Regions from separate parts of the Rhizobium sp. Root149 genome, predicted to be linked through region 1. Evidence: predicted binding sites of a transcription regulator. Region 1 holds the regulator's gene; the other holds the start of a gene.
What was found. Region 1 encodes PhoB, which activates phosphate uptake and scavenging genes when phosphate is short. Its sites were predicted from a motif close to TGTCATNNANCTGTCAT; they were not measured.

Region 1 (3,411 bases):
GATGGCGCATTCGAGCGCTTCAGCACCCGAGTTGGTGAAGAACACCTTGTCGGCAAAGGTCGCATCGACCAGACGGCGCGCGAGACGCTCCTGATCCGGAATCTCATACAGGTTCGACAGATGCCAGACCTTCTCAGCCTGCGATTTCAGCGTCTCAACCAGATGCGGGTTGGAATGACCGCACGAGGTGACGGCAACGCCCGCACCAAAATCGAGATATCGCTCTCCCGTTTCCGTCACGAGCCAGACGCCCTCACCGCGCACGAAGCGCAATGGAGCCCTTGCAAACGTGTCGAAAAGCGCGGCTTCAGCCATGGCGACATCACTCCTTGAGGCAAAAAATCCAACCGGCGGTGGCATGCGCCACCAGAAATCAAAATGCCGCCCCAAAGGACGGCGTCGGCACTATCCGCATTTAGCTACTCCCTGTCAACAAAAGCGTTGATTCACAGCGGAAAACGGCGACAAAGGCGGCTTGACTGCCACTCAACTCTCTGTGGCAAAAATGACTCGCCTTTCAAGCAAGTTGGGGAAAACCCGGAAATCGATTCGCAGCGATTCCGCCGACTCTTGTCAGCGAGTCCGGCGCCCATTAGGTTAATCATCAATTACTAGACTGCATGCGGCGGAACTAGTCACCAAAAGTATAGATATAGTATGCGCGGCGAATTACTTTCGCCGTAACGGTGAGAGATTCTGTCTTCTAATGCGTGCTCAAGGCGGAGAGACTGCATGAACTGGACAGACGAACGCGTCGAGAAGTTGAAACGGCTATGGGCCGAAGGCCTGAGCGCGAGCCAGATTGCTGCACAGCTGGGTGGCGTCAGCCGCAATGCCGTGATTGGCAAGGTGCACCGTCTCAACCTCCCTGGTCGCGTGAAGGCAGGCGGTCCGGCCACCCCGACCCGCGCTCCAAAGCGTCCTGCGGCACCGCCCGCGGCACGGCCAGCAACCTTCGCTGCACGGCCAACGTCCGCGCCTGCGCCGGCAAACCGTTCGGTTCCTCGTCCGGCCAACATCATTTCCTCGACAGACAACATGGACATCACTGTCCTTGAGCCGACGGAGCTGGTGCCGGTCAATGATCGTGCAATGCCCGAGGCGCGTCGCCTGGTCCTGACCGAGTTGACGGAGCGCACCTGCAAGTGGCCGGTAGGCGATCCTTTGAAGGAAGACTTTCACTTCTGCGGCGCAGAAGCCTGTGATGGCTCGCCCTACTGCAAGTACCACGCCCGCATGGCCTACCAGCCTGTGACGGAGCGCCGGAGAGCGGCAAATGCCGTTTCCCGCGGCTGATCGTTAGACACATCCAGGTTTTCGAAAAACGGGCCGCGCGCCCGTTTTTTTGTACCTTGTCCTTGGGCAACAAAAAACCCGGCCTTCGCCGGGCCTGTTCGTCTCGATGCTGGAGAGCCTCTCAGGATTCCATAGAGTAGCCGGCACCGCGAACCGTGCGGATGACATCCTGCATGTTCGAGAAATTCAGGGCCTTGCGCAGGCGCCCGACATGCACATCCACTGTTCGCTCATCCACGTAGATATCGTGACCCCAGACGCCGTCGAGCAACTGCGATCGTGAAAACACACGTCCCGGCGAGGCCATCAGGAACTCCAGCAGGCGAAACTCCGTCGGACCCAACCGCACTTCTCGGCTCTTGCGGTGAACGCGATGCGTTTCCCGATCCAGTTCGATATCACCGCACTTCAGGACGCTGGACAAGACTTCAGGCTTTGCGCGGCGCAGCATGGCTTTGACGCGGGCCATGAGTTCCGGCGTCGAAAAGGGCTTCACGACGTAATCATCGGCGCCGGTTGCGAGGCCACGAACGCGCTCGTTTTCCTCGCCCCGCGCCGTCAGCATGATGATCGGCAGGCGTTCGGTTTCCGCCCGCATTCGCAGCCGGCGGCAGAGTTCGATACCGGATACGCCAGGAAGCATCCAATCCAGGATCAAAAGGTCCGGAACACGTTCCTGTAACCGGATTTCGGCTTCGTCACCCCGCAGAATGGTTTCGACTTCGTAGCCCTCAGACTCAAGATTGTAGCGCAGGAGAACGCTGAGCGCCTCCTCATCTTCGACAACCGCAACTTTCGGCTGCATGGCAATCACTCCGTTCCGGCTTACTCGACGACAGCGCCCAATGTGTTGGAGCTATCGTCCTTGGGACGTTCTCCCTGTGGCTGTGCACCGGTCGCGATGTAATAGATTGTCTCGGCGATGTTGGTCGCATGGTCGCCAATGCGCTCAATGTTCTTCGCGCAGAACAGAAGATGCGTGCAGGTTGTGATGTTGCGGGGATCTTCCATCATGTAGGTCAGAAGCTCGCGAAACAGCGAGGTGTACATGGCATCGATCTCTTCGTCGCGCTGACGGATCGCTTCAGCCTTTTGGGCGGAACGGTTGGCAAACACGTCCAGAACTTCCTTGAGCTGAACCAGCGCCAGTTCGGAAAGATGCTCCAGTCCGCGCGCCAGCTTGCGTGGAACGCCAGTGCCCTGAACGGCAATCACACGCTTGGCGTTGTTCTTGCCAAGGTCGCCGACGCGCTCAAGATCAGCCGCGATCCGAAGCGTACCGATGATTTCACGCAGGTCCGCCGCCATCGGCTGGCGCTTGGCAATCGTAACGATGGCCTTTTCCTGAATTTCGCGCTCGGCATTGTCCAGGATGACGTCGTCGGAAATGACCTTCTGAGCGAGAGCGCTATCGCCGTTCACCAAGGCGTGCACGGCATCGGCGCACATTTGTTCGGCCAACCCGCCCATTTCCGAAATGCGTCGATTGAGATACTTCAGCTCTTCATCAAAGGCTGACATGATATGCGATGACATGGAGTTTTCCTCGGATCTGGAGTGTCAGGGACGGTCAGGATCAGTCGGGCTCAGCCGAAGCGGCCCATGATGTAGTCCTGCGTGCGCTGGTCATCCGGGTTGGTGAACATCTTGTCGGTATCGTTTTCTTCCACCAACTGACCCAGGTGGAACATGGCGGTACGCTGTGATACGCGCGCCGCCTGCTGCATCGAATGCGTCACGATGACGATCGTATAATTGCTGCGCAACTCATGGATCAGTTCTTCCACCTTGGCCGTGGCAATCGGATCGAGTGCCGAGCATGGCTCGTCCATCAGGATCACTTCAGGCGATACGGCGATGGCACGGGCAATGCAGAGGCGCTGCTGCTGGCCGCCGGAAAGACCGGTTCCGGACTCCTGCAGGCGATCCTTCACTTCGTTCCACAAGCCGGCGCGCTGGAGGCTCGCCTCAACGATCTGGTCCATATCGGCTTTCGAGCGGGCAAGGCCGTGGATCCGTGGGCCGTAGGAAATGTTCTCGTAGATCGACTTCGGGAACGGGTTCGGCTTCTGGAAGACCATGCCGACGCGTGCGCGCAATTCCACGACATCGATG
Region 2 (3,411 bases), on a different contig from region 1:
CTCCCGTTGACCGTAACAAAGAATGGCGAATCCGCTCCTGCTTGTGAACTCCCTCTTTTGGTTCACAGCACGGCTCCAAGGCAAGTCCGAAGGTCCGATGTCGAGCGCTCTGGTCGTTTCAGAAGAACCTAGAGGTTAACATGACAGATATCATTGCTCAGCTGGAAGCCGAACAGGCTGCCAAGATCGAAGCCAAGCGCAAGCTGCCGGAATTCTCTCCTGGCGATACGCTCCGCGTCAACGTAACGGTTCGCGAAGGCAACCGTACCCGTGTTCAGGCCTATGAAGGCGTTTGCATCGCTCGCTCCGGCGGCGGCATCAACGAGAGCTTCACCGTTCGCAAGATCTCCTACGGCGAAGGCGTCGAGCGCGTATTCCCGGTTTACTCTCCGCTGGTCGACAGCGTTGAAGTCGTTCGTCGCGGTAAGGTTCGTCGCGCGAAGCTGTACTACCTGCGCGACCGTCGCGGCAAGTCTGCGCGTATCGTCGAGAACACCAACACTCGCGCCCGCAAGCTCAACGAAGCTGAACGCGCTGCCGCTGCTGAAGAGCGTGCACGTATCGAAGCTGAAAAGGTTGCAGCAGCACAGGCTCTCGCCGCCGAAAAGGCAGCAGCAGAAGCCGCCGCTGCAGCAGCTTCGGAAGGTGCAGCAGAATAATAGTTCTGCGCATTCTGGATTTAAAAGGCGGGCTTCGGCTCGCCTTTTTTGTTGCAGTTCAGTCTCGATGGATCTTATCAAGGCAAGACCTTATCCGGATTGAACTGATATGACCTATCATCTGCGCGACGCGAGCCCCACCGATATACCCGCCATCACAGACATCTATCGCGATAGCGTCCTGAACGGCAGCGCCAGCTACGAGATCACGCCTCCAGACGAGGCGGAAATGCTGCAGCGCTTCAGGGCGATAACTGAGAAGGGGTATCCTTATGTGGTGGCCGAAGATGCCGACGGCACGCTTCTCGGCTACGCCTATGCCTCAGCTTTCAGGACCCGTCCTGCCTATCGCTGGCTGGTCGAGGATTCGATCTACCTCTCGCCCCTCGCCAGAGGTCGCGGCTTAGGCAAGGTGCTCCTGAAGGAACTCATTGAACGCTGTACAGGTCTCGGGTTCCGGCAGATGGCAGCGGTCATCGGCGGCGCAAGCTCTGCCTCTGCCGGCCTGCATGCAGCGCTCGGCTTCCAAATGGTTGGAACCATGAAAGGGACCGGGTTCAAGCACGGCCAGTGGCTCGATACGGTCTTCATGCAGCGGGAACTGGGGGCTGGCACCACAACACCGCCGGATCTTGGCGCCTATCCTGGTACACTTTTCGGGGGCTGACGTTCTAAAGCTTGTCGCGATCTTTCAGATTCGCTCCTGACGCTTTAACTCTTTGTTTTATCGCATGTCGTTTTCGCAAAACCGCTGCACACTTTTGCGTGACATGCTTTAGTCGATCAGCTTCAATACCTTGTCGAAGACTTTCAAGACTTGCTGCAAGTCATGGCCACGCTTCAGGATCATGCCATGCGTATTGGTAACGCTGAAGGCGCCTTGCTTGGCCGCGAGCTTGGGATTCTTCTCGATCCGGTACAGGGGCATCTCCCCCGAACGCTTGAAAACTGAAAAGACTGCCCGATCCCGCAACTGATCGATGGCGTAGTCCTTCCACTCACCCTCTCCGACCATGCGACCGTAAATTCTCAAGATGGCATCCAGTTCCCGGCGATGGAACATCACGGGGACGGCGTCAGTGCTCTGCCGGTACTGGTTGAGTTCGATCACGTTGGCGCCATCCGAACTGGAAAGCCGCCCTCCTGTCTCTGGCTGATCGCTCATCAAAGCTCCTCAATCCAAGGCCGTTTTTGATGACGGCTGCGTGACAGTGTGCCCTACGCCTGCCAAAAAGCAAGCGCGTTCGACAGGCTAACGCATTCTGCCCGACGGAGTTTCAGCGCTGCTATCCGCATTATTTGTTTTTTCTTAAATGCCGTTTTCCGCCTGAATTCGAACAAACCCGCGCCCGAATCGCGCGTCAGATTGGTGTCATGCAGTTGGCGCACAGCGCCATCAGGTCCGGTCCCAGGCGTTGACCTTACCCCCAGCCCCCGACGCTTCGGGCCGGACCTTTTTCTCTGCAAAGGTATCGCTATTGGGGACGCTTTCGTCCTGCCATCAAGACGGCGGCACCCATGATCGCAGCAGGTTCGCCCTTCGGCCCCGATGCCTGGAGAAGGATCGCGCATCCATCCTTCTTGGAGCGACCCATGGCCTTGGCAGGCAGGGTGATCTTCAGATCCTTGCCTTCCCACATGCCCACTGTCTGAACATCATAGACATTATGCCAGTATTCCATCTGGCGCCCGCTGTTCTCGCCACGTTCGACGGTGACTGCCTCCTTCTTGGTGAAGTAGGCGACAACCACGTCTGCTCGACCCTCGCCGGCCGGGATGGAGATTTCCATTTCCTCGCCATTCATTCGGGCCGTGATCGGAACGGTCAGGCCTTGGCCCTCGCCGTGCAACTGGCTGATCTTCCCATTGATTGCTGCGACATCGGTGCCTTTGACATGCGCCCGACCATTGATGATGGCCTGTGGCGTATAGACCCCGCTGCGGCCCATGCTGTGCGCATAGCCATACTGGCGCTCCGTATTTTCCTTGGAGCTCAGCGTATCGGTCCAGCCAAGATAGTTCCAGTAATCGACGTGGTAAGACAGCGCCACCACATCTCCCTGATCGACGATCTGCTTCAGGGCGGCGTCGGCGGGCGGACAGGAGGAGCACCCTTGCGACGTAAAAAGTTCCACCACGCCTTTCGGAGACGAGATGTCGCCCGCCAATGCGGTACCTGCAACCAGAAGGCTGACGGTGAGCCAGAAGGCGGATGTCACTGTATGCCGATGATGGACTTGTGTGTTGCGCATGGTGTCTTTGGGGCATGAGAAGCGGGTCTGGTCTGCAACCTACCCCCCAACCTCCATCAAGCGGAAGTCACAAGCGGGTGAGAGTTGTATGTGCAGATTTGCGCATAAAGAAGCCGCCGGACAAGGCCTGTCCGGCGGCTTCCTTGAATTTCGTCTTCTCCAGACGGTGAACCCTGCATCAGGCCAGAAGATTGCGCCACCTCTAGAGTAGCGCAATCCAGAGCCGATCAGGCAGCCAGATCGCGAAGAACCGTCTGCAGGATGCCGCCATTGTTGACGTAGGTGACTTCATCCAGCGTGTCGATGCGGCAGAGGATCTTGATCTCCTTCACCGTTCCGTCTGCATAGGTGATCTTGGCCGTCTTCCACTCGCGCGGCTTGATTTCGCCGTTGAGACCTTCGATCGTGACCGTTTCGTCACCCTTCAGGTCCAGCGTCTGCCAGTTCGTGCCCTCTTCGAAGACGAACGGGATAACGCCCATGCCGACCAGGTTCGAGCG

Region 2: ASD54_RS19215 (DUF2794 domain-containing protein) is a predicted target of PhoB. The motif match lies at 1,854-1,870, and genes of this name have one in related genera.

The regions. Positions count from the first base shown of each region.
Region 1 covers NZ_LMGD01000020.1:448,396-451,806, reverse strand. Annotated here, with positions in the region: gene ASD54_RS14320 (aspartate aminotransferase family protein) at 1-315, opposite strand, end outside; gene ASD54_RS14315 (GcrA family cell cycle regulator) at 733-1,296, shown strand; gene phoB (phosphate regulon transcriptional regulator PhoB) at 1,418-2,101, opposite strand; gene phoU (phosphate signaling complex protein PhoU) at 2,122-2,832, opposite strand; gene pstB (phosphate ABC transporter ATP-binding protein PstB) at 2,883-3,411, opposite strand, start outside.
Region 2 covers NZ_LMGD01000022.1:201,501-204,911, reverse strand. Annotated here, with positions in the region: gene rplS (50S ribosomal protein L19) at 141-659, shown strand; gene ASD54_RS19220 (GNAT family N-acetyltransferase) at 769-1,326, shown strand; gene ASD54_RS19215 (DUF2794 domain-containing protein) at 1,435-1,824, opposite strand; gene ASD54_RS19210 (thioredoxin family protein) at 2,135-2,878, opposite strand; gene acnA (aconitate hydratase AcnA) at 3,139-3,411, opposite strand, start outside.